One region of the Paenibacillus sp. CECT 9249 genome, then DNA from elsewhere that is predicted to be linked to it. Evidence: riboswitches for the same ligand, from Rfam matches in the RefSeq annotation. Region 1 holds a riboswitch; each other region holds the start of a gene.
What was found. Region 1 has a riboswitch for cyclic di-GMP ahead of LQ229_RS19255 (HD-GYP domain-containing protein). Riboswitches for the same ligand answer to the same signal wherever they lie in the genome.
Positions count from the first base shown of each region.

Region 2: another riboswitch for cyclic di-GMP. It lies ahead of LQ229_RS13445 (transglutaminase-like domain-containing protein); the one in region 1 lies ahead of LQ229_RS19255 (HD-GYP domain-containing protein).
Region 3: another riboswitch for cyclic di-GMP. It lies ahead of LQ229_RS10845 (LPXTG cell wall anchor domain-containing protein); the one in region 1 lies ahead of LQ229_RS19255 (HD-GYP domain-containing protein).

Region 1 covers NZ_CAKKLI010000032.1:40,049-47,111, reverse strand. The annotation lists gene LQ229_RS19265 (PilZ domain-containing protein) at 1-262, opposite strand, end outside; gene LQ229_RS19260 (response regulator) at 308-673, opposite strand; gene LQ229_RS19255 (HD-GYP domain-containing protein) at 688-1,551, opposite strand; cyclic di-GMP riboswitch class I at 1,684-1,774, opposite strand; gene LQ229_RS19250 (zinc ribbon domain-containing protein) at 1,884-2,627, opposite strand; gene LQ229_RS19245 (LCP family protein) at 2,662-4,128, opposite strand; gene LQ229_RS19240 (flagellin) at 4,150-5,436, opposite strand; gene LQ229_RS19235 (helix-turn-helix transcriptional regulator) at 5,561-5,923, shown strand; gene LQ229_RS19230 (antirestriction protein ArdA) at 6,225-6,719, shown strand; gene LQ229_RS19225 (hypothetical protein) at 6,847-7,063, shown strand, end outside.
Region 2 covers NZ_CAKKLI010000016.1:2,874-9,936, forward strand. The annotation lists gene LQ229_RS13425 (glutamine amidotransferase) at 1-507, shown strand, start outside; gene rbsK (ribokinase) at 483-1,469, shown strand; gene LQ229_RS13435 (transporter) at 1,626-1,880, opposite strand; gene LQ229_RS27110 (hypothetical protein) at 2,055-2,177, opposite strand; gene erm (23S ribosomal RNA methyltransferase Erm) at 2,222-3,073, opposite strand; gene LQ229_RS27300 (erythromycin resistance leader peptide) at 3,363-3,407, opposite strand; cyclic di-GMP riboswitch class I at 3,971-4,055, shown strand; cyclic di-GMP riboswitch class I at 4,098-4,182, shown strand; gene LQ229_RS13445 (transglutaminase-like domain-containing protein) at 4,245-4,994, shown strand; gene LQ229_RS13450 (collagen binding domain-containing protein) at 5,456-7,063, shown strand, end outside.
Region 3 covers NZ_CAKKLI010000011.1:35,737-42,799, reverse strand. The annotation lists gene LQ229_RS10875 (alpha/beta hydrolase) at 1-267, shown strand, start outside; gene LQ229_RS10870 (hypothetical protein) at 289-663, shown strand; gene LQ229_RS10865 (alpha/beta hydrolase family protein) at 701-1,522, opposite strand; gene LQ229_RS10860 (MarR family transcriptional regulator) at 1,577-2,050, opposite strand; gene LQ229_RS10855 (TetR/AcrR family transcriptional regulator) at 2,055-2,660, opposite strand; gene LQ229_RS10850 (hypothetical protein) at 2,688-3,125, opposite strand; gene LQ229_RS10845 (LPXTG cell wall anchor domain-containing protein) at 3,307-4,653, opposite strand; cyclic di-GMP riboswitch class I at 4,790-4,879, opposite strand; gene LQ229_RS10840 (class D sortase) at 4,975-5,610, opposite strand; gene LQ229_RS10835 (copper amine oxidase N-terminal domain-containing protein) at 6,276-7,063, shown strand, end outside.

The sequences.
Region 1 (7,063 bases):
CGCTTTTTCTGTGTAATAATTTTTCTAATGCTGGATCACCGAAGTTTACAAACTCAATCGTACATTTGTGTTCGAGCAGTTTGACCCGAAAAGCCTTTCTTCTTTCCTTGTCTTTCAATTTATCTTGCAGGTTTTTTATCGCTACCAGCAATTCATTGATCTCAGCATCTTTCTTCTTCATTCGCTTCGAATGATACAAGTACAACAGCCATAACACAACCAAACATGCGATTGCCGTTGCTACCCCTATCACGATGTCCATGTTCAATCTTGTCCTTTCTTTGAGTTTGTTCTTGCTTGACGATGATCAGCGTTTGTTCAGCACTCGATTCACCGCTTCTTGCACCCTGTCCTTCTGAAACGGTTTAACAACAAAATCGTCTGCCCCTGAAGACAAGGCATCCTGTATGAAAAATTGTTGTCCCATAGCGGATATCATGATAACTTTGACTGACTCATCGATCTGCTTGATTTCTTTCAGTGCAGACAACCCGCTTTTTTCCGGCATGGTGATATCCATCAAGATGAGATCGATTGGGTTGTTTGTGAACAGTTGTATTGCATGTTGTCCGTTCGTTGCTTCAGCAACCACTTCATGTCCGATTTCCGTCAATATGGAGGTTAGGATTCTTCGCATAAACATGGAATCATCCACAACCATGATTCGTGCCATACCATCACTTCTTTCTATGTTTGCAAACATTGATTTTCAATCATCTTTATCATGAGGTCTGTCACCTCAGGATCAAACTGCGTTCCTCGTTTATCATTGAATTCGTTGAGAACGTACGTTATATCGTTTTTGTCTTTGTATCTGCGTCTTGAAGTCATACTGTCAAACGCATCTGCAACTGAAATGATCCGAGTCAAAAACGGAATTTGGTTCTGTTTCAGTTTCATCGGATAACCACTGCCGTCAAAACGTTCATGATGTAACAGAACCATGTCGAGGATGTTTTCTTTCTGAAGTGGCTTGCTGTGCTTAAGTAACTCATATCCATAGTGAGGATGTTCTTTCATGATGGCATATTCTTCTTTGGTGAGTTTCGCAGGTTTTTGCAGGATATGATCCGGAATACCAAGTTTGCCGATATCGTGCAGTAATCCACCCAAATAAACAGAACGGCACTGCTTGCGGCCCAACTTCAATTGCTTGGCCATCTGCCGGGCATAATTTGCGACTTTATGTAGATGTTCGAATGTATAAGTGTCCTTCAGATACATAGTGTGTAATAGTGTCTCGATCTGCTCGATCATCTGATTTCGAGCAAGCAGGGATATATTGATTAGCAGTGCCACAACATACCCCGAAAAGAACAACAACGCCCAGCTTAATATGTGGGGAGTCAATGAAAATGAGTCGGAATTTATCATCTCTACATTCATTGTCGTTAGCAATAGACTGATGATTGCAAGTCCATACCATCTCCTGAATACGAATCCCAAAGCTAGCATCATCAACACTTCTTCAAGCAATATCATCCACGATGCTTTCGATAGAAACGTTAATGAAAAGAGGAGGGCCACTGCAATCCATAATGCAACTTTCATCGGATTTCTTTCGCACCATATCGTAAATATCAATTTATTGAACTGATTATCCATTCTAGGACACCTGCCATTGCTGTAAAAATAAAAAACACTCCCTTGCCGAAGCATGGGAGTGCATGATGATCCCTGTCTTTCGGTAACTGGCTAGCATAGTGAATGGACATTCACCTTAGCTCCTTTAGCTTTGCGTCACTAATTTTCATTAGCTTTGCCTTTGTCGTATCACAGAAAATTATGTCGAATTTTTATATTTTATTTTATCGATTGAAATGGATTCTGTCAAAACACAATTCACATTGGTGAAATACTCTATCATACCTTGGAGTTGCTAATCACGCAAACTCGTAATGACAAAATCGACATATCCGTGCTTTTGCTTTCACCGTCTCCGCACATTGCGGACATTCTTTTGTATCATCTACAATGTTTGCAGTGGCAGGATCGGCTTGTCGAATCGCAGATACTTCTTGTTCAAGGAGTTCTTGTTGGTTCAGCATATGTTGTTCATACCAGAGCTTTTGCTTCACCATTTCATCCTGATAGTACTGTTCCATGTTCTGCATTTCATCTCGCAATTGTTCCAGCTCGGTTTCCAATGAATGACTCAATTCCTGCACTTCTTGTTGTCTGCTCAACGCTGTATTGCGGATGGATGCTCCTTTGGCAATGAGGACAATACCAATGATCAAGATGACGACGGCAATGAAAAGGATCACCATCGCAACTGAGCCATCAGTCCTCACTAACGTAAATCCCATGAGGAAGACTAGCAAGCTGAAAATGACAACAGCCCATCCGATTACACGGAGGAATCCGCCGCCAAGCTGACCGCCGACACCTGTCATATTGTACTTACTGAGTTCGGATTCTTTTTGTGCAATCTCTTCCTTGATCGACTGCATTTTAATTTTGTATTCCCGCTCCAAATGATCGAGTTTCATCTTGAACGCGTCACTTGTATTGACGGTACGGACAAATTTTTGCAACGTTTCATCACCTGCTTTGTATTTGAGATAGTTAGTGATCGAAGACTTCGCTTCCAAATGCTTAACCTTGGAATCAATGTTGGCGTTCAAAGTAAGTAGATTGTCTCAGAAATGACATTGGAGGCTATTGATCATGCAACACATTTTGCACATACTCTTGCAATTGGGCTTCATCAACGGCGATTACATTTTTATCATCGATTACTACCTCACGAATGAGTTCGATTGGCGGCAACTGAATACTCTCAACGTCATCTATGTCCAGTTGGAATGCGACTTTACTAAGCTGTAACAGATCACCCATTGAAATATCCGTTATCACGTATGAACTCATCGAATGAATCAGATCAGACATGGTTGGCATGGAGGCATGATCCTTAAGCTTGTCCAGTATGGCAACCAAAATATTGCGTTGGCGTTCGGTTCTTGCATAATCGCCCATCGCATCCATTCGAAATCGAACGTATTGCAGCGTTTCATGTCCATCCAAATGCTGATAACCTTCATCCAATTGAATATGGTATTCCGGATCTTCTCCTTCAGGGGCATACTCCATTGGTTTTTCCACTTCGTAGTCAATGCCGCCCATCGCATCAATCAAGTTAATAAATCCCTCATAGTCTGCAAACACATAGTAATCGATAGATATACCTGTATAATCTTTAATTGTCTGCTTGACCAAGTCAATGCCACCCTTTGTTTTGAATTCGTTTATTCTGCCACCTTCATGACCAGGCATTGAAACATAGGTATCTCGAAGAATCGAAAACAGATATGCTTTCTTTCGATCCGTATCTAAGGAAGCTACAACGATACTGTCGGTATAGGCCAGAAGATCATCCCGATCACCACCGAGCAATAAAATATGTACCCATTGATCGCCGTCCCATTCAAGATCATCCATTGTCGCTTGATCATCGTTTGATGTTGTATCCAGTAGATGTTCACTCGTCTCCATGATGCGGTTCTGTTGCTGAAGGTATTCCGCCGCTTTTTGCATGTGTTGATACATAGTGACAAAATAGAATATACCGATCAACAAAACGACCATATACGGGATGGACACAACGATGATTGGCAGAGCCAGATTCGTCCCGCCTTTCCGCCTGATCTCTCGTTCCATCGATGCATCTTTCCACGGAATCTGCTTAATCTGTGAAATCTTTCTTCTTGCATGGTGCAAGTACAGCTTGTTGGCAACAGAACCAAGTGAAATTTTGACGAAGACATACATTAGCAAAACGAAAGTGTACCCGATAAATATGGATTCGCTCTTTTCCATGATGACGTATGTGAGTGGCATCATGACAGCAAACCAGACTGCCAGAAAAACCGTGCAGTACACATACATTTTTCGATACATCAACCAATAAGCATCGAAGAAAAAAGCCGCCCAGTTCCATGCACGGTTTTGTTTCCACATCTGAGCGTATTCTTCGGATCGTTTGCCTGTAAACCACGCTAATTCCTCATCAGAGACTGTAACGTTCACTCCCGGATTTACTTGTTGTTGAAAATGAAAAGGACTTCCACAGGAATCGCAGAAGTCATCGCCTTGCGTCATTTTGTTTCCGCATTTCATGCAATACATATTGCCGCCCCCTGTATGTTTCTATGGCAGTAACGAGAGTACATGTTGCATACTCGCATTGGCTTGAGCCAGCATCGCTTGTGAAGCTTGCGTCAATATTTGATTGCGGGTCAGATGCATGACTTCCTTCGCCATATCCGCATCCGCAATTCTCGATTCTGCCGCTGATAGATTCTCCTCATAGTTCGTAACGTTGTTATGAATGTGCTCCAATGCATTCTGATCCGCTCCGAATTTGGCACGGTCCGATGATACGGTATTGATCGCATTTTGGATGTTATCCAACGCCTCAAGAGCTTTTGATGGTGGATCAACCGCCACATCAGCTAATCCCAAAGCGGTTGTTCTCGCATCCGTCAATTCAACGGTAAATGTATCCCCGCTGTTCGGACCGACTTGCAGTATAACTTCATTTGAAGATGGATCGGGTACAGGGTAAGAATCTGGATCAATATTTGCTTCAAACTGCACGGTGATTTCTGTCCAAACGTCGCCGTAGTCCTCAAAGTTCGGCCAATCGGATAAGTCATCACCTAATATATTTTCGGGTGGATGATCATCCCAAGGCGTTCCCGAATAAGAAATGAGTTTTGTTGCATACACTTCCGTCTCTTCATAGCCTTGAAGTCCATTGACTCTGACCGCAGTAATGTTGTTGCCATATCCGCCAGTTTCAGCCCTTGTCGTAAACGTATTGTTTTCAAGATCAACAGAAAACTGATACGGTTCAGGGGAAACTGGAGGTGTCGCAGGCGTTGCCCAGTTTACTCCATCGACCAAATCAGCAATCGAAAAGGTTGCCTCGTAGGTATGACTGCCGGACTTTTCAAAAATGGTAATGCTCGCCGCATTCGCCAAATTGACAACCGAGTATCCAGTTGGCGGTGCATCTGAAACATTGAGTAAATGAATGCCGTTGAACGTCGTATTATTGGCAATCGAATCGATGCTTTGCTTGATCTGTTCGATTTCCTTTTGTATCTGCTGACGGTCGGACGACGTTAACGTGCCATTCGCCGCTTGCAACACCAGTTCATTCATTCGTTGGATATTTGATTGAATATCTCCAAGGCCGGATTCGGCTGTTTGAATCAACGAGATTCCATCCTGGATGTTTCGCTCGGCCAGTGCAAGCCCTCTGATCTGTGCCCGCATCTTCTGAGATATAGCGAGACCTGCCGCATCATCTGCCGCCCGATTGATTCGCAGACCGGATGAAAGCCTCTCCATCGTTTTGGATGAGGCTCTTGAATTGCGATTGAGTTGATTATAGGTATTGAGTGCTGGAATATTGTGTGCGATCCGCAACCGATATCCCTCCTAAAAAACATCTTCATTTAACTTTATCGGTAATTTATTTGTATATATTTATACTTTAATAGGATAATAATTTGTCATTCTTAACTCTAGCCTTATAGGTAGAGGTGATTGAATGTCTGATTTTAAGCGGCTCGTTGGTGAGCAGATACGACATATTCGCAAGCAAAAGGAAATGACGCAAGAGGCGTTAGCGAACGCATGCGGTCTCCAATACAGCTACATAAGTGATGTGGAGCGTGGGGAACGAAACATTTCGATTGAAACGCTTGAAAAAATCGTTGAAGCATTAGGCGTTGTACCGGCTGAAGTGTTCCGTTTTACGCATGCAACGATGGAGAATGACGTGCTGGAAAAACAAGTTCTCATTGAATCACTCCGGGCACTACTCAGCGAACGAGAACTTCAAGAAGTGAAATTTGTCCATCGTCTGGCGAGTGATTTCATCAACATTGTGGAAGCGAAAAAGAAAAACTAAAGATCGGCCATATAGGCAAAAAATGAGATACATTTTCTCGGGGTACCCCCATACTTCTTATTGATGGGGGGAGGTCGCCGTTTCATGCCCGACCCCTTTCTAAGGACTGCATTCTGCTGTTGATCAGCGGAATGCAGTCCTTTTTTGTTTTCTGCTTGTTGTGCTTGACAGGGAGGTCTTAGACAAGGTGAGATGCTTGTCCAAACCAGGGAAAGGAGTGATACAAATGCAATTCTATAGGCTGTGATTTCGCTGACGTTGTTGCTCATGTCTCAAAAACCAGGAAAGGATGATGATCAATATGCAAATCAACATTTATGTAGCGAATGTAGCGAAGTACAACGAAGGAGAACTTATCGGCGAATGGATTGAACTGCCGACGGATCATGACCATCTGGAGGAATGCATTCGAGATGTGCTGGGATGCGATGAGGAATATGCCATCCATGATTATGAAGCACCATTTGATGTGAGTGAATACGAGAATGTGTATGCATTGAATGCATTTGTTCAATCCCTCAGTGCGTACGATTCTTCCTTGGTAGAAGTACTGTGTGAGTGCCTTGGAAATCGCGAGGACATGTTTCGTGTCTTGTCTTCCGGTGATTACAGTGTTTACTACGATGTGGATGAACTGAGCGACGTAGCCATGCAGATGGTCGATGACGGAATGTATGGCACTGTACCCGCTTCACTGGCCACATACATTGATTACGACACAATAGCTCGTGATTTGGAAGCTGAAGGCTGGTACTTCAGTCGTCACCAGAAGATTGCTTTGTATATTCACAGCTAATCCAGATGCGACTGTAGACAACATTATATAGCACTGAAACTGCCTGCTTGCTTTATAGCGGGTTATTTGTGTTGTCTTTCATTCGGTTTTAACGGTCACATGAGTCCTTGAAAGGAGGTGATTAGGCATGGTTGTAAAACGTGGGTTGCCTGAAGAACTGACCACGCTGTTGAAACAGCTCGTGATGAATGGTCAGGTGCGGATGGCTGGACATGTGCTGTATTCGTATTGCCGCCGCTTCTACGGCGTTGATGACCAAACAGCCGCACGTTGGATTGTGATTTACTTTCGGCGGGAATTCCCCCAGCAGATCGAACGTCACCAGAAGCGTATCGCCAAGGCTA
Region 2 (7,063 bases), on a different contig from region 1:
CTTTTGTCCAACAGCACATTCTCAAAGTCCGAATTGGCTGTGAACCGTCTTAACTTGATCAAGGAGTATGTAAGCCTTGGAGGGGGATTTGCGATGGTTGGGGGCTACATGTCCTTCCAAGGGATTGATGCAAAGGCCAAATACAAAGACACAGCCATCGAAGAAATATTGCCGGTTACCATGCATCCGTTTGACGATCGCTTTGAAGCTCCGGAAGGTCTGCATATCCATATTGTTTCCCCCGAACATCCGATCTTGGAAGGGATTCATGGAGCATGGCCGCATTTCTTGGGATATAATCGCATTCAAGCAAAGGATTCGGGAACGGTTCTAGCGGAACATAACGGAAACGCATTTCTTGCGGTAGGAGAGTTTGGAAAAGGCAGAACGCTAGCATTTGCAAGTGATTTTGCACCGCACTGGGGTCCGAAAGAGTTTGTCGAATGGCAGCATTATAACCGTTTATGGACCAATAGCGTGAAATGGCTGGCGGCCAAGGAATCGTGAAACCAAATAGGCTGATGAAAAAATTGCTTGTAGTAGGAAGCTATAACGTTGATCTCATTTCTATGACGGACCGCCTTCCGGCTCCGGGTGAAACCGTTTTGGGTTCCTCCTTCTTCACATGTCCGGGCGGAAAGGGGGCCAATCAAGCCGTAGCGGCGGCCAAAATGGGGCAAGATACGACTTTTTTGGCCAAAGTAGGCGCTGACTCTTTTGGAGCGGAAGCTGTTCAGTTTCTCAAAAAACAACATATCAACGCAGATTTGGTTCGACAAGAACAGGGATGCAAAACAGGTACGGCTCAGATTATTGTAAACAGCCAAGGGGAAAATATCATCGTTGTCTCGCCTGGAGCGAATAATTTATTTTCATCCGACGATATGATGAGCAATGAAGCGGTCATCTCTGAGGTTGACGCCATTTTGGTACAGTTTGAAATACCGAAAGAAACGATAGAAACAGCGATACAACTAGCGAAAAAACATAACAAAACAGTTATCGTTAACCCGGCGCCTGTATTAGACTTGGATCAATCCGCCTTGAGGGGAATCGATTACTTAACGCCTAACGAGCATGAGTTGAAATTACTTTCGAAATGTGCAAGTCTGGCTTCCATCCAAGAAATAAAAGAAGCCGGAATGAAAGTAATCAGGGAATACAGTGTCAAGAACCTGATTGTCACGTTAGGAAGCAAGGGAGTTTTATACCAAAGCGAGGAAAAGTCGGTTCTGTATCCTTCTTTTAAGGTGAATGCAATTGACACGTCCGGAGCCGGCGATTGTTTCAATGGCGCGTTCTCTTATTTCCTGCTTCAAGGTTTATCTATGGATGACGTCGTTTTTTATGCCTCTGCCGCTGCCGCGCTCTCGGTAACGAGATTAGGGACGTCAAGCTCATACCCCGATTTACAGGAAGTCATGACTTTCGCTTCGGAACATCAGATCGAAGAGTCGAGACTCCTGTAAGCGGACATACTGATTTTGATTCATGCATGAATAGATACCCCTGCAGCTTGTTGCAGGGGTAAACGACTAGTGTGGACCCGTATGCTAGTGATGCGAGCGGATGGCATGATACGCTCATCGTTGTTTGTGGAATCAACAATATGGCTCTCTAAATTTTTAGTAAAGAGTGGGGATTGGAGGACATGAAACAGACATGATAAGTCTTGGATCAATCCCGTAAAATGCCCAGAATGCGCCATTCCAACGATAACCAGAAACTTCTCCATATTCAACACGTGTTGGATAAAACCAGAAACTTTCCCCATTCCATAACCAAACATAAGTGTAATTTTGTAAGCAGTCGATAATATATGATGTAGCGGTTGGAGTTGGGACGAATGGAGGAGGCGGGGACAGCGGCATAAATGCCATTGGACTTCACTCCTTACAAAGGGTTGTTTGACCTGTACTCTGAATAATTGAACACCTCAGCAAGAATATGTTGAGGTATCATATGCGGGAGCCCGCCCGTTTGCCATTTTCTCCTAGCGCCATTCCAACAATCGCTACCTCCAGTTTCCCACGCCGCCGCATATGCCGTCCGTGTCAAGCTCCAAACCTGCCGTCGACGGCAATCGACGCTCCGGTAACAAAGCGTTCGCTTTCTCCAGCTAGATGAGCAACCATGGCTGCGATATCGTTGACGGACGTAACCGAACAAAAATCCAACTGCCTATTTTAAGGAAGTTGGATTTTTTTCTTCAAAAACGGTCTCATGTCCTCTTGTTTGCTCTTGGCCAATAATGACGCGGTACCATTTGAACCATTGTTTGAAAAACCGTCCCCCATTGTTTTTCATTGAGTGTTCCGATAAGCTGTTCATGGTTCATTTTTAGATTCCTTCTCAAATGCTTCATTTGGGGCGGAGTAAAGATCCCTCGTAAAGCCAAATCGATAGGGCTTTGCGGTTCTTTTAGCGCGTATTCGGCAAGCCCTGCAAAAGCAATGCAATCTTTGGACGCTATAACCGCTTCTTTTTTGCGTGTGATCGTCACCATGGCCGAGTCCACCTTGGGAGGAGGGGAGAAATGATCTCGGGAAATGGTTTTCACCAAGCGAATGTCGAACCGCATTCTCCAAACTAAAACATAAGCATTTTTAATGAAGTTTTGCGTGAATCGTCTGGCCGCTCCTTTTTCCATGACGATGACGCCTCTTTGAAAGCTGCTTGAAGGATGGTTCAGAAGCTTCTTCATAATTGGCGTTGTGATGGCGTACGGAATATTGGAGACAACAACAAACTTTTCTTTGGGCAAACGGATTTTCATCATGTCTTGATGAATAATGATTGTATTTGGATGTTGCGCGGTTTTCCGTTTGAGTATGTCGACAAATTTGGCATCGTATTCCACCGCTAATACCTTTCCGGCTCTTTGATTCAACACAGTTGTCAAGGCGCCCTTTCCAGCTCCCAACTCTAAAACGGTATCTTCGATGCTTATATTCGCTCGATCGACAATTTCATGAATCAACTTCTTGTTATGCATCAAATGCTGGCCGGAAAAATTGGGAGGCTCCCCGCGGCTTAACTTTTTCCCGCTGTACTTATGAATTTTTTTGGTCATATTATCTCCGCCTTTCGCAATTAAAAAAATCACAGGCGATCTGCCTGCGATTCAGAGTAAAGGGAAGAAGACCCATCTTTAATTAAGGGGTTTGCCAAGGTAGCCGTCACCTAATAAACCTTCCTTTTGTCTTGCAAAAGAAGGTAAACAATCCATAAAAAAAGAAAGGCAGAACGATCCGCCTTTCTACACATTACATATTTGCTATGCGAACATGAAGATTATTAAAAAAGGACAGACTGATCCCGTTTACTCCGCCTACGCAAGCAGAGCCTTTGAACGTATTCAATTACCGGTTCAAAGTAGGGAAACGCAGTCTCATTGAATGTGTCACTTTTTAATAATCCTCCTTGAATTTTAAAAAATATAACTATCAATATAAATGGTTTTGCGGAAAAAGTCAACGATTCCATCTTCGATTCAGCTTCGGCGTACGAACACAGCATCTGAATGGCGCTAACGAACTTGAGAAACGCTATAGCCGTAAAATCGATGCCATTTCAAATTCAACGAAACTCCAAGACGTTATTAGAGCGAAATACCGCCGCATTACCTACTATTTTGATGAATAACAATTTCTAGTTTCGTAAGAAAATATAGAAGCTCCATTTCCTTCGAATAACGATGCTAGGTTTCGTAAGCTGTATTTGCGGTATCGCTTGTTCCCGCTCGCTACTTCCCAATATTCCAGTTCCGCCAACTTATGCGGCCCGCCGGGCATATTGGTCCGATATTCGCAGGTAATCTGTTAATTACAAGCGTCAAACAGTGATTTTTTGCATTTCAATCGCTCCTTTTTCATTGATATGGCCTTTTGTTACCCATTTTTCCCAATTCTATACTAAAGCGATAGATTTTAAATGATAGATATGATAGAATATGAGCAACAAAGCGAATTCACGATAATGGCAAACCTGTTGAAAGGCAGGGACGCAAAGCTACAGGGCCTTCTCTTATGATAAGATGGCAGCCAGTTACCGAAGGGACAAGCTTTTTTTGTTTTTCTTCCCCAAAATAAAGCTTTACACGATAATGGCAAACCTGTCGAAAGGCAGGGACGCAAAGCTATAGGGCCTTCTTAACTATAAGATGGCAGCCTGGCCGCCGAAGGGAGTTTTATAGAGTGTGCAAGTTCGTACTGTTTCTATCAGCAGTTTTTATTTTTTGTTCCATGTTGCAAGCAATGCCGGTTCACGCCGAAGAAGGAAGCGCCTGGTTGAATAAAGCCAATGTGAAGGATGGAATTGTAAGCGTTGCATATGATGTGAAAACGGGTGTGAAAACCAAACTCCAGATTGCCAAAGGCGAGGAGAAGTACACCTATACTTTGAAGCCCGGCAAGGTAGACGCCTTTCCTCTTCAATCGGGCAACGGCGAGTACACCGTTAGCGTATTGGAGCATGTCAGCGACAATAAATATCGAGTGATGAAGAAGGATACGATCAAGCTTGAACTGGCCGATAACGCGAAAGTATATCTGAATTCCATTCAGAATGTAAGTTGGAAAGAGGCGAATCAAGCCGTTCGCAAGGCGAAGGAGTTAACCGAAGATCTGACCGCGGATACGGATAAAGTGAAGGCGATCTACAATTATATTATCAACCATATTAAATACGATGATAGTTTGGCAGTTTCCGGGGAGTATGTGCCTCAGATCGATCCGATCTTGACGTCGAACAAAGCGATTTGTTACGGATACGCTTCCTTATTTGCCGCAATGTTGAGAAGCGTCGATATTCCGACTCAATTGGTTATGGGCAAGAGCGAGTATGTCGATACGTACCATGCCTGGAACAAAGTGTATTTGGACCATCAATGGGTGACTATCGATACAACGGTGGATGCGGGTTGGAATGGCAGCAGCACCGCTTTCGACATGATCAAAGACGCATCCAAATATACTGCGACGAAACATTATTAAGATAGGCATGGAAGCCTTGAGTGTGCACTCGGGACTTCTTTTTTACGTTGATTCATTTCTTTTGTGAAATGTACTTATCCAAGAAAAACGAAGGTATGCTTTATCCTTGACGTAATGAAACATAATAGTTATTATAGAGTTTTTAAGTCCGTGTTTAAATCAGAAAATGTCGGATCTTGTGCGGAAACTCAATATAGTTATATGACACTTCTTTTTTTATTCAATTAAAGATAACTAATACCTTTAAAATCTATAATACCGAATCGACGACATATCGCATGAACCATGTTTAGAATTTGTTAAGAGGCGGGGTTTACAATGGGTATGGGTCCATCAATCATGGAGGGAGTTGGTCGTGGAAAGGTTTGGAACAGCCGGACTGACGCTTCAAGGATATTTAAAATAAGATTAGGAGAAATGTTATCAAAATGGGAAAAAAGGCAAGTGTAGTTATCATTGGTTTGTTGCTTATTTTACAAAGTATGTTTGTCGGAGGTGTTGTGCAAGCGGATGAATCGGCAACACCCGAAAGTTTGTTGCTCGTCGAGGCCGGGGAAAATGAAACCGGTACGGTAACGGACGCCGTATACAATCCATCGCCGGAGGAATCGGGCAGCATTTTAACGAAAGTGACCCTTACGGACGAGCAGGGAAATGTTGTTGATACGGTTCTGAATCCGGACAGCCGCTTGGAAATCGGCTCGGCGGTCAACTTATATTACGAATGGGAATTGCCGGATCCACACGGCTACAAAGCGGGAGACAAATTCACGTTCCAATTGCCGCGTCAATTTGAAATTTTCACGGATATCGATGCGCCTCTGACCACGGCCGACGGCGGAACGGTGGGCAACTTTACGGTAGATCGCAGCGGACAGGTAGTGATGACTTTCAACGATTACGTGGAGAATCATTCCCGCGTGAGCGGTACGTTGCAAATCCGCACGGAATTCACCAAAGAGGTTGTCAATGGCAATACGGAAGTTACCATCGTATTCCCGGTGAAGGGCGGGGAGCAAACCGTTACGGTGCAAATCAAGCCCGAGTCCGGAACCGCGTTGGAGAAACGCGGCGATTTGGTCGAGAGCGGCGACATTCAGTGGACGATTGATATCAATAAACAATTAGAAGCGATCAAACATGCGGTTGTGACGGACCCGACACCGGATGGATTGGAATTGATCGCGGATTCCATTAAAGTGTACCGCCTTCAAGTGAACGGCGACGGTTCGACGGCGACGGGAGCCGAGCTCGATCCGCAAGCGTATGCGATCGAAATCGATTCTTCGGGCGCGGGTTTCAAGCTTTCTTTCCGCGACGAAACGATTAATAAAGCTTATCGTGTGCAATATGCGACGCGCGTTGTGGGAGAAGAGACCAAGTTTGCCAACACGGCTACGCTGTCGGGAGAGGACTTGAAAGACGTCTCCGCGACAGCTACCGTTACCGTGAAACGCGGAGAATTATTGGCCAAGAAAGCGGCGAAATACGATCCTGCGACACAAACGATTGCCTGGGAAATAAGATACAACTTCGGCAACAAAAAAATTGATAAAGAAGACGCGTGGTTGCAAGACCGGTTCGACGGCAGGCTGCAATGGATCGACGGTTCGTTCAAGATCTATAAGGGACAAACGAAAGAAGAACTGGACAATGATGCGTACGAATTGAATGTATTGGGAAAACCGGATCAAGATGGGAAGTTGGGTTTCGATCTGCAGTTCAACTCCGACATCGATTCGGCGTACACCATCGTGTATGAAACCAAAGTTACGGATCGGGTAGACGAGAATAAGACAGTCAAGAATCTGGTAACGACGGAAGGCGGCAGCAAGGAGGCCGGCCAACCTCTTGAGCGCGTCATTCTGAACAAATTCAATACGAATGAAAAATACGAACACAAAACCGATTATAACGCAAAAACGACAACATGGACGATTCGGGTCAATTTGGACAAATACCCGATGGACAATGTCGTCGTGAAGGACGTATTTCCGAACGGCGGGCTCGAATTTTTGCCGGAGACGTTGAGAATTGTAACGGCTGACGGGAAAGCCGTTTCCGACAAT
Region 3 (7,063 bases), on a different contig from region 1:
CAGCTCGACAACAATTCCATCTATGCGGCCAATAAAGCGATTGACGAAAACGCCTCAGACGCATATACCGTTCATTTTCAAGGGGCCAAACATTTAAGCCTGACGGATTTATCGCTGTTCGCTCCTGTGATTGCCGATATGCTGCAAGGCGGCAAAGCGGATATTGATAAATACGATTGTATCGAAACTGAAAATGACCTTATTCTTACATTCTTTGACTACGCGTTAAAGGGCATCGGCCGCTTCACAGCTGCGGGGACTTATTGATAAATAGCGAGGTGTATACCAATGAATATGATTATGGCGATCCTCATCATTTGCTCATTACTTACGGCGTCATTGACGATCGCTTTTATGGTTAAGGGAATGCGGGCACGCAAAAAAGCATATTTGCAACGCAAGGCGATTCTCGCGGGCGGCGCTTCCGCGCAAGCGGTGATCAACTCGATCCGGCAAACGAATGTTCAAATTGACAATCAACCGGAAGTAATGCTCGACCTTACCGTCACGAAGCAGGATGGCGAGGTGATCCATACCGTGGTGAAGACGGTCATCCCGATCGTGAATATTCCCGCTTTTCAAAAAGGCAACATCGTTGAAGTGAAGCATATGACGATAGACAATGAGCAGAGGTTCGAGGTAGTAGGTTCCTATATGCCTTAAGCCGCTTACTCGTCTCTCCATGCCCTCGGCATTCGTTCTAAAATCTGTTTAACCAATCCATGATTGCAGAGACTGCTTCCTTATATCTCTGCCCGACGAGCACGCCGGTATGCGTTGTATTCCAAAGCCCCGTATATTCAGCACGGAGGCGTTCCGCCGTCAGCCTGCCCCGCCGATCGTCATCAACACTGTTTACTGCTTTGATAACCAAGCACGGGCAGGCAATGGAACGGCTGTCTATGGATATGCCCTTCGACTCGTTTGAGATCACAAACGCGTTAAAGGCCAGTGCTGACTCCATTGCGAGATATTTCCTTTGGAATGCAATGTCATCTGCCGTTTCATCGATGCTTGAATGCTCTTCCCGGGCCGGGGCGGGCACGACGATATCGGTCGTCATCCGCTCTAATTCTTCGTATGGCACAGCTTCATGAACTTCTCTGCTTATGACGGAATCGATCAACACCAACCCGGCCAGTTCGACCGTTTCAGCCAACTTCTGGCCCAGGATGCCCCCCATGCTAAATCCGATTAGAATCGGAGCAACGCCACACTCAGCGATCACCTCTTTTATATCCTCCGAATAATCTTCCAAAGTGATCTTCGTCATGTCCAGCAGCCTGCTTTTGTAATGGCTTCTCAAGTTCATGGCATAGCATTTCCAACCTTCACCGATAAAGTGAGGAATGTATTTGGCCCACATCCAGCTTCCCGTGAAAGCGCCGTGCACAAAAAGCAACGGGGGCCTGTTTTTTGTTGTTTTCGAGACGTTGTCCCCCTCGAATATCTCCAGAAACAAATCGTTCTCCCCAATGTACTTCTTGGTATGATCGGGCAATTCTTTCGTAAAATCTTTCATAATGATTTCCTCCCCGGCATTTTGTTTGACATCAAACTATTTCTCGAAAAAAATTTAAAAGTTATCGTAAATCTTTTTTAAAATATGAAGCAGATTTTCTTTTTCTTTTTCAGAGATGCCCAAGTAAAACAAGTCCAACAATTCCTTTGAGACGGATTCAAAGATCGGTTGCAGTTCTTTCCCTTTATCGGTTAACGCAACATAAACAACCCTCGTGTCCTCAACGTCCCTTTCCTTTGTCACATATCCGAGCCTGACCAGCTTGTCGACAAGCGCTGTGACAGTAGACTTATCTTTGTTAATCCTTCTGGAGATGTCGGCCATTGTAAGTCTCGGCGTCTTAAAGAGCGCGTAGATGATATCGCCATGCGAAGTGGCAATCCCTTCGATACCACGCTTCGCCATCTCCGATACGATAAACCGGTTCACTTTCTCTCTAATTTTTGAAATGAATGAAATTACGTCTCTGCTTTCCATAATCGGATTATAGTTTGATATCAAACAAATGTCAAGCGCCAGTTTAGTCATTGGTTTATAAAATCAAAAAGCCCAAAAACATCTCTGCCGTCGGAAACACGTAATCCCCCCGAAAACTTCGACTCGTAAACGCGACTCCTTGAAAAGCGCTGTAATAGAACAATGCAAGCCTCCGTGGATCCCCCGGTTTGAAATCCCCTTGTTCTTGTCCGTGATGGATGAGATCCGATACGCTATCGATCAGTCCGTTCATCGAGGCCCGTACCGCATTCTTCAGATCCGGACTCAACTCTCGACCGGAAAAACTGTCGATTTGGCTAAGGAGAAGCAGCCCATCGGTGGAGGAAGGATCTTCTTGAAGGTTATTGAGCAAAAATGTCGTAGCGTTTATGATAACCTCTTTTTTATTGCCTTCTTGTTGAAAGAGCTCTGCCATACGATCAAACCCGGGGATCGAGATTTCGATCAACCTGCTCATGATTTCTTCTTTGGTGGCAAAGTACCGATATGCTAATCCTTTACTGAGACCGGCGTCTTCCGCAATGTCCTGCATTGTGGTTTTGCCAAACGTTTTGTGAGCGAAAAGTTTGGCTGCCGATAATAAAATCTTCTCCGTGGCCTCGGCTCTCATTGCCTCAAAGCGTTCTTTCTGCTTGCTCAACGTTCATCCGCTCCTTCCGTTCTTCATTTACTCCGCTGTTAAAAATCCTTGGTCCTGCATCATTTGTATAGGGGCGTCATGAGTAATCGTAAAGACCATCTTGATCGATTCTTCCTTGACATGCAGGATGTAGAAAGAATCATGGACGAGGTCGAAGGATTGACCCGAAGCTTGCTCCACTCTCGCCGTGCCTTTCACTTCTACCAACACATAGTTGTCTTTTAAGGGAGTTTCCTTTACAGGCGTAAGCTTGAAATATTTATAACATAAAGATTGTAAGTATTCACCCGACTCTCTTGTCCCCGCCAAGTAATCCTCTTTCTTCACCGCATGTACATCGCCGGATGGATAAGCACCCACCAAAGGATCGTTTACCAAGGGATCGAGAAGATCCGGATCGTACACATTGTTCGCATGCTCGAAATCCTTAAAATAGGCCTGAATTCTTTCACTAACTTCGTTCATTTTTTATTCCCCCCATTTTTTCTTAAAGTGATTTGTAACCTCAATATAAATGACTGAATATATATTCATTATATCACCATTCATTGTCAATCCCTTTTGGAAAAATATGTGTTAGCTGCAACACTCCATAAATCAAACGAAAAGGGGCCGGATTGCTCCGGTCCCCTTCGCACCTGTAACTTTATGCTTTTTTTCTTCTTAGCAGGAACAGTCCTGCAAGCAGAATGATACATCCAGCCAGCAAATAGCTGTACATATTCGTAGCCGTATTCGGCAGCTTATGGCCTATGCCTGACTCGGCATTCGCCGGATCACTCGAAGCATCGTATTGGTCGGATACATTCGATCCGCCGGATAAATTGGAATCGCCCGACCCGCTTGATCCGTCGGATAGCCCGGAATCTGGGAAGGCAGAATCCGAGTTCTCTCCTTCCGGGTTGTTCGGAGTACCGGGCACGCCTGGGTTGCTGCCGCTTCCATCGCCAATGACGATGTCTTCGGAAGGATGATCGGAATGATTCAGGTTATCCCCGGTCACTTCACCCGTGTTGCGGATCGTCTGGCCGGCTTCCCCTGATACCACTTCGGCCCGGAACACGATGGTATGCCAGTCGGTATCCGTAATGGTGCCGAATCGTCCGCTGACCTTGCCGTCGACATACGAACCTTGATCGCCATCCACGGCATCCGTTACCGCTTGGCCGTCGACCTTCAACGAACCCGTTACGTATTTCAGTTCTTCCGGAAGAAAATCCGAAATCACCAGGTTGGTGACTTGGCTGTTGGAAACCGTGTTGCGCATCCGGATCGTATACTCGATCACATCACCGACTCGGATGCTGCCCCCGTTCAAATCCTTCGCGATTTTCTCGGATTCAACGACCGGGGAGCGCCATGGATTGTCATCCGGGCTTCCTCCATCGCCGCCGCCCCGATCTCCGCCATCCGGATCGGTAGAATCTACAGGCGGTTCAACCGGCGGCTCCGGCTCTACAACCATTTTTTCCGTCGGTTCGCCCGGCTGCTCCATGTTGTCGCCGGTCACGAGTGCCGTATTTTCGATCGTCCGACCGCCTTGGCCCTCAAGTATGACGGCCTGGAAATCCAGCGTATGCCAGTTCATATCCCATACATCGCCAAATGAACCGTATACTTGCCCGGTAACGGAATGGCCGGCATCGCCGTCTTGCGCATCCGTAACGGATACGCCATCCACCCGTAAGCTGCCCGGAACGTATTCCAGCCCTATCGGCAAATGATCCGTAATCGTCAGATTCTCCAGATAGGTGTCGCTGACCACAGATCTTACACGAATCGTATAGGAGACGATGTCCCCGACTTCATATGTCGTCTTCGTGACATCCGTATTCGTGACAAACTTCTCCGATTCAATCATTGGGTTTCTCGGGTATACTTGCACATCTTCTCTCGGCCTGTCAGGCGTCTTGACATTGTCGGCATGTACGGAAGCGATGTTGATAATATTCTTGCCCGCTTGGCCGGGTTGTACGATCGCTTTGAACTGCACCGTGTGCCAATTCGTATCCGAGACGTCGTATTGTAGCTTCTGAACCTATACAATATATCTACAACTTTCCAAAACACAAAAAGCCCCCGTCTACTATTTACATGCATTGCAAAAATAGACGGAGGCTTCCGTCGTATTCGGCAACTGGCTGGCATAGTGTTTATCGTTCACGTTAGCCCCTATAGCTTTGCGTCGCCACCTTTCGGCGGGTTTGCTATTGTCGTACGATGTATGAAATTATCGAAAAATATCCACATATTTACTATATCTTTTTTTTCTAATCGTGTCTACATTCTTCGCGACTTGAATAGAGGCCCCTGGTCAGGAATCCCCCTCATCTTCGACCGGGTAAGCATACAGGATATAACGCTCAGGCGCATTCCCTACGTAGCGGAACGGGTAGCAGGTCGACACGACCAGCGCCTCGGTTCCCATAGAACGAATGACGGACGTATCGTCTTTATCGACGATGTCCGTACTTTGAATCTCGTATTCAAATGTTCCATAGGGCAGTTTAACGATAAAACGATCCCCTATCGACAACTGGTCGAAATTTCGAAAAACGGTGTCCCGATGCCCCGATAGCAGAATTTGCTCGTTATCCATAGGAAAAGCGGTAGCGCTGTAGTGCCCGACCCCTCGCGCGAGCATCTCCTCATCCGTACCTTCGATAATCGGCAACTCCGCTTCCAGCACTGGAATTTCGAGCATTCCTATCACATCGTTCGGCTTCGGATCAAACTCCGATTTATCGATCAAGCGATCGCGATCGCGGTAGGATACCTGATCCACGCGTTCTCCATTCGAATGGCCGCCGGTGTCCGACAGACGAATCAAAGCGCTCGCTTCTGCCATTGCTTCCTTCAAATTTTGTTGATGTCCGACGTATTGGATGACAGCGAAAGTCACGCACCCTATACCAGCCAGCACAAAGAGTACGCCTAGCATTTTTCGCATGTGATTGATCTCCTTCGGCTTGTCTTTATACTAATGATTCGGCCTCTACATTTTCCCTTTTTATACAATTAAATTTTACTGTTTCATCCCCTCAAAATCCAGTTCAATACCATGGATTACCTTATAATAGGTAAAATAACCCACCACACGCAAGAAAGATCCTTTTATTCAGAAACCTGCAATTGGAGTCCAGTGCATAATTCGCCGTCGTTAATGTAACTGGCTTGATTGCGCATATAGAAGGGGATAGCTCCCTACATCCGAAGGCGATCCGCGCGGATCTGCGCTTCTTAATTTGGCGCTAACGAAACTGACGATCCTTATTGGGCTCAAAATGAAGGAGTTCCCAATCTAACGAAAGTACGGATCGCTAATCATTGGAAATCGACCGTTTTACCGCCTTTTTTCCCTCATTAGCGTGTTTTCGTTTCGTTATACCAGCAACAAGGAAATTTACAGGCGATTAGCGTGTTTACGTTTCGTTAGCCCGCCCGACGGGACATCAGCCGCTCAGCGCTCTTATGAAATGGACTATTTTTGCAGAAATTAGTGCTTCTACTCGGGATAAGCTGCGTCAAAAAAGCGACTTTTGCACCTTGGAGGTTACAGGAAAAATGTGTATTTTATGTTTAGTTCATTCAAATGAAGATCAGGGAGGGATTCGTTTGCGTTGGTACCGCCCCATACTTGTATGTATGCTGTTTTTCGCCACTCTCATCGCGGTACACCCCGACAGAACTTTCGCTGCCGGCGAACGGCCCGTGAAGGTATTCGTCGATACGGCGGAAATCGCTTTCCAGGTTCAACCGCTCACGATCAAGGGTGCGACGCTTGTGCAGTTCCGTCCGCTTTTTGAAGCGATGGGATTAGAAGTGGATTGGGATCAAACCAATCAGGTTGTGACAGGATCGAAAGAGGGATTGACGATCGTCCTGCGTATTGACGACACGCAGGCGGTCGTGAACGGGAAGCAGGTTCCGCTCAGCCAAAGCGCTCAAATCGCGAACGGCAGCACCATGGTTCCGCTTCGTTTCATCGGGGAGTCCACGGGCGCGATCGTCCATTGGGATCAGGTCAATCGGGAAATCACGGTGATCACGGATCGCTTGCTGAAGCAGCTTGGTATCACGAAGGAAGAGATGCAGAAGCGGCTGGACGAATACACAGCCAAGCAGCAACAACCGTCCAATCCGTCTCCTGCGGAACCGCCTCAAGTTCAGCAGCCAACTGCAAATCTCAGCGACCTGAAGGATCTCAATGGCATGTATTACGGATTAAGAGAAGACGTAGGGGGCTACGAATGCGGAGGCGCTTGTTGGGACATGTATACGTTTCTTCCGGACCGTCGCATTCTCGTCGGTCCTCCGCCGCAGGGCGGGCCGGAAACGATCGATTGCAAACGCGACGGTTGCAGCAATTACACCATTTCCGGCGACAAGCTGAAGCTAAGCAA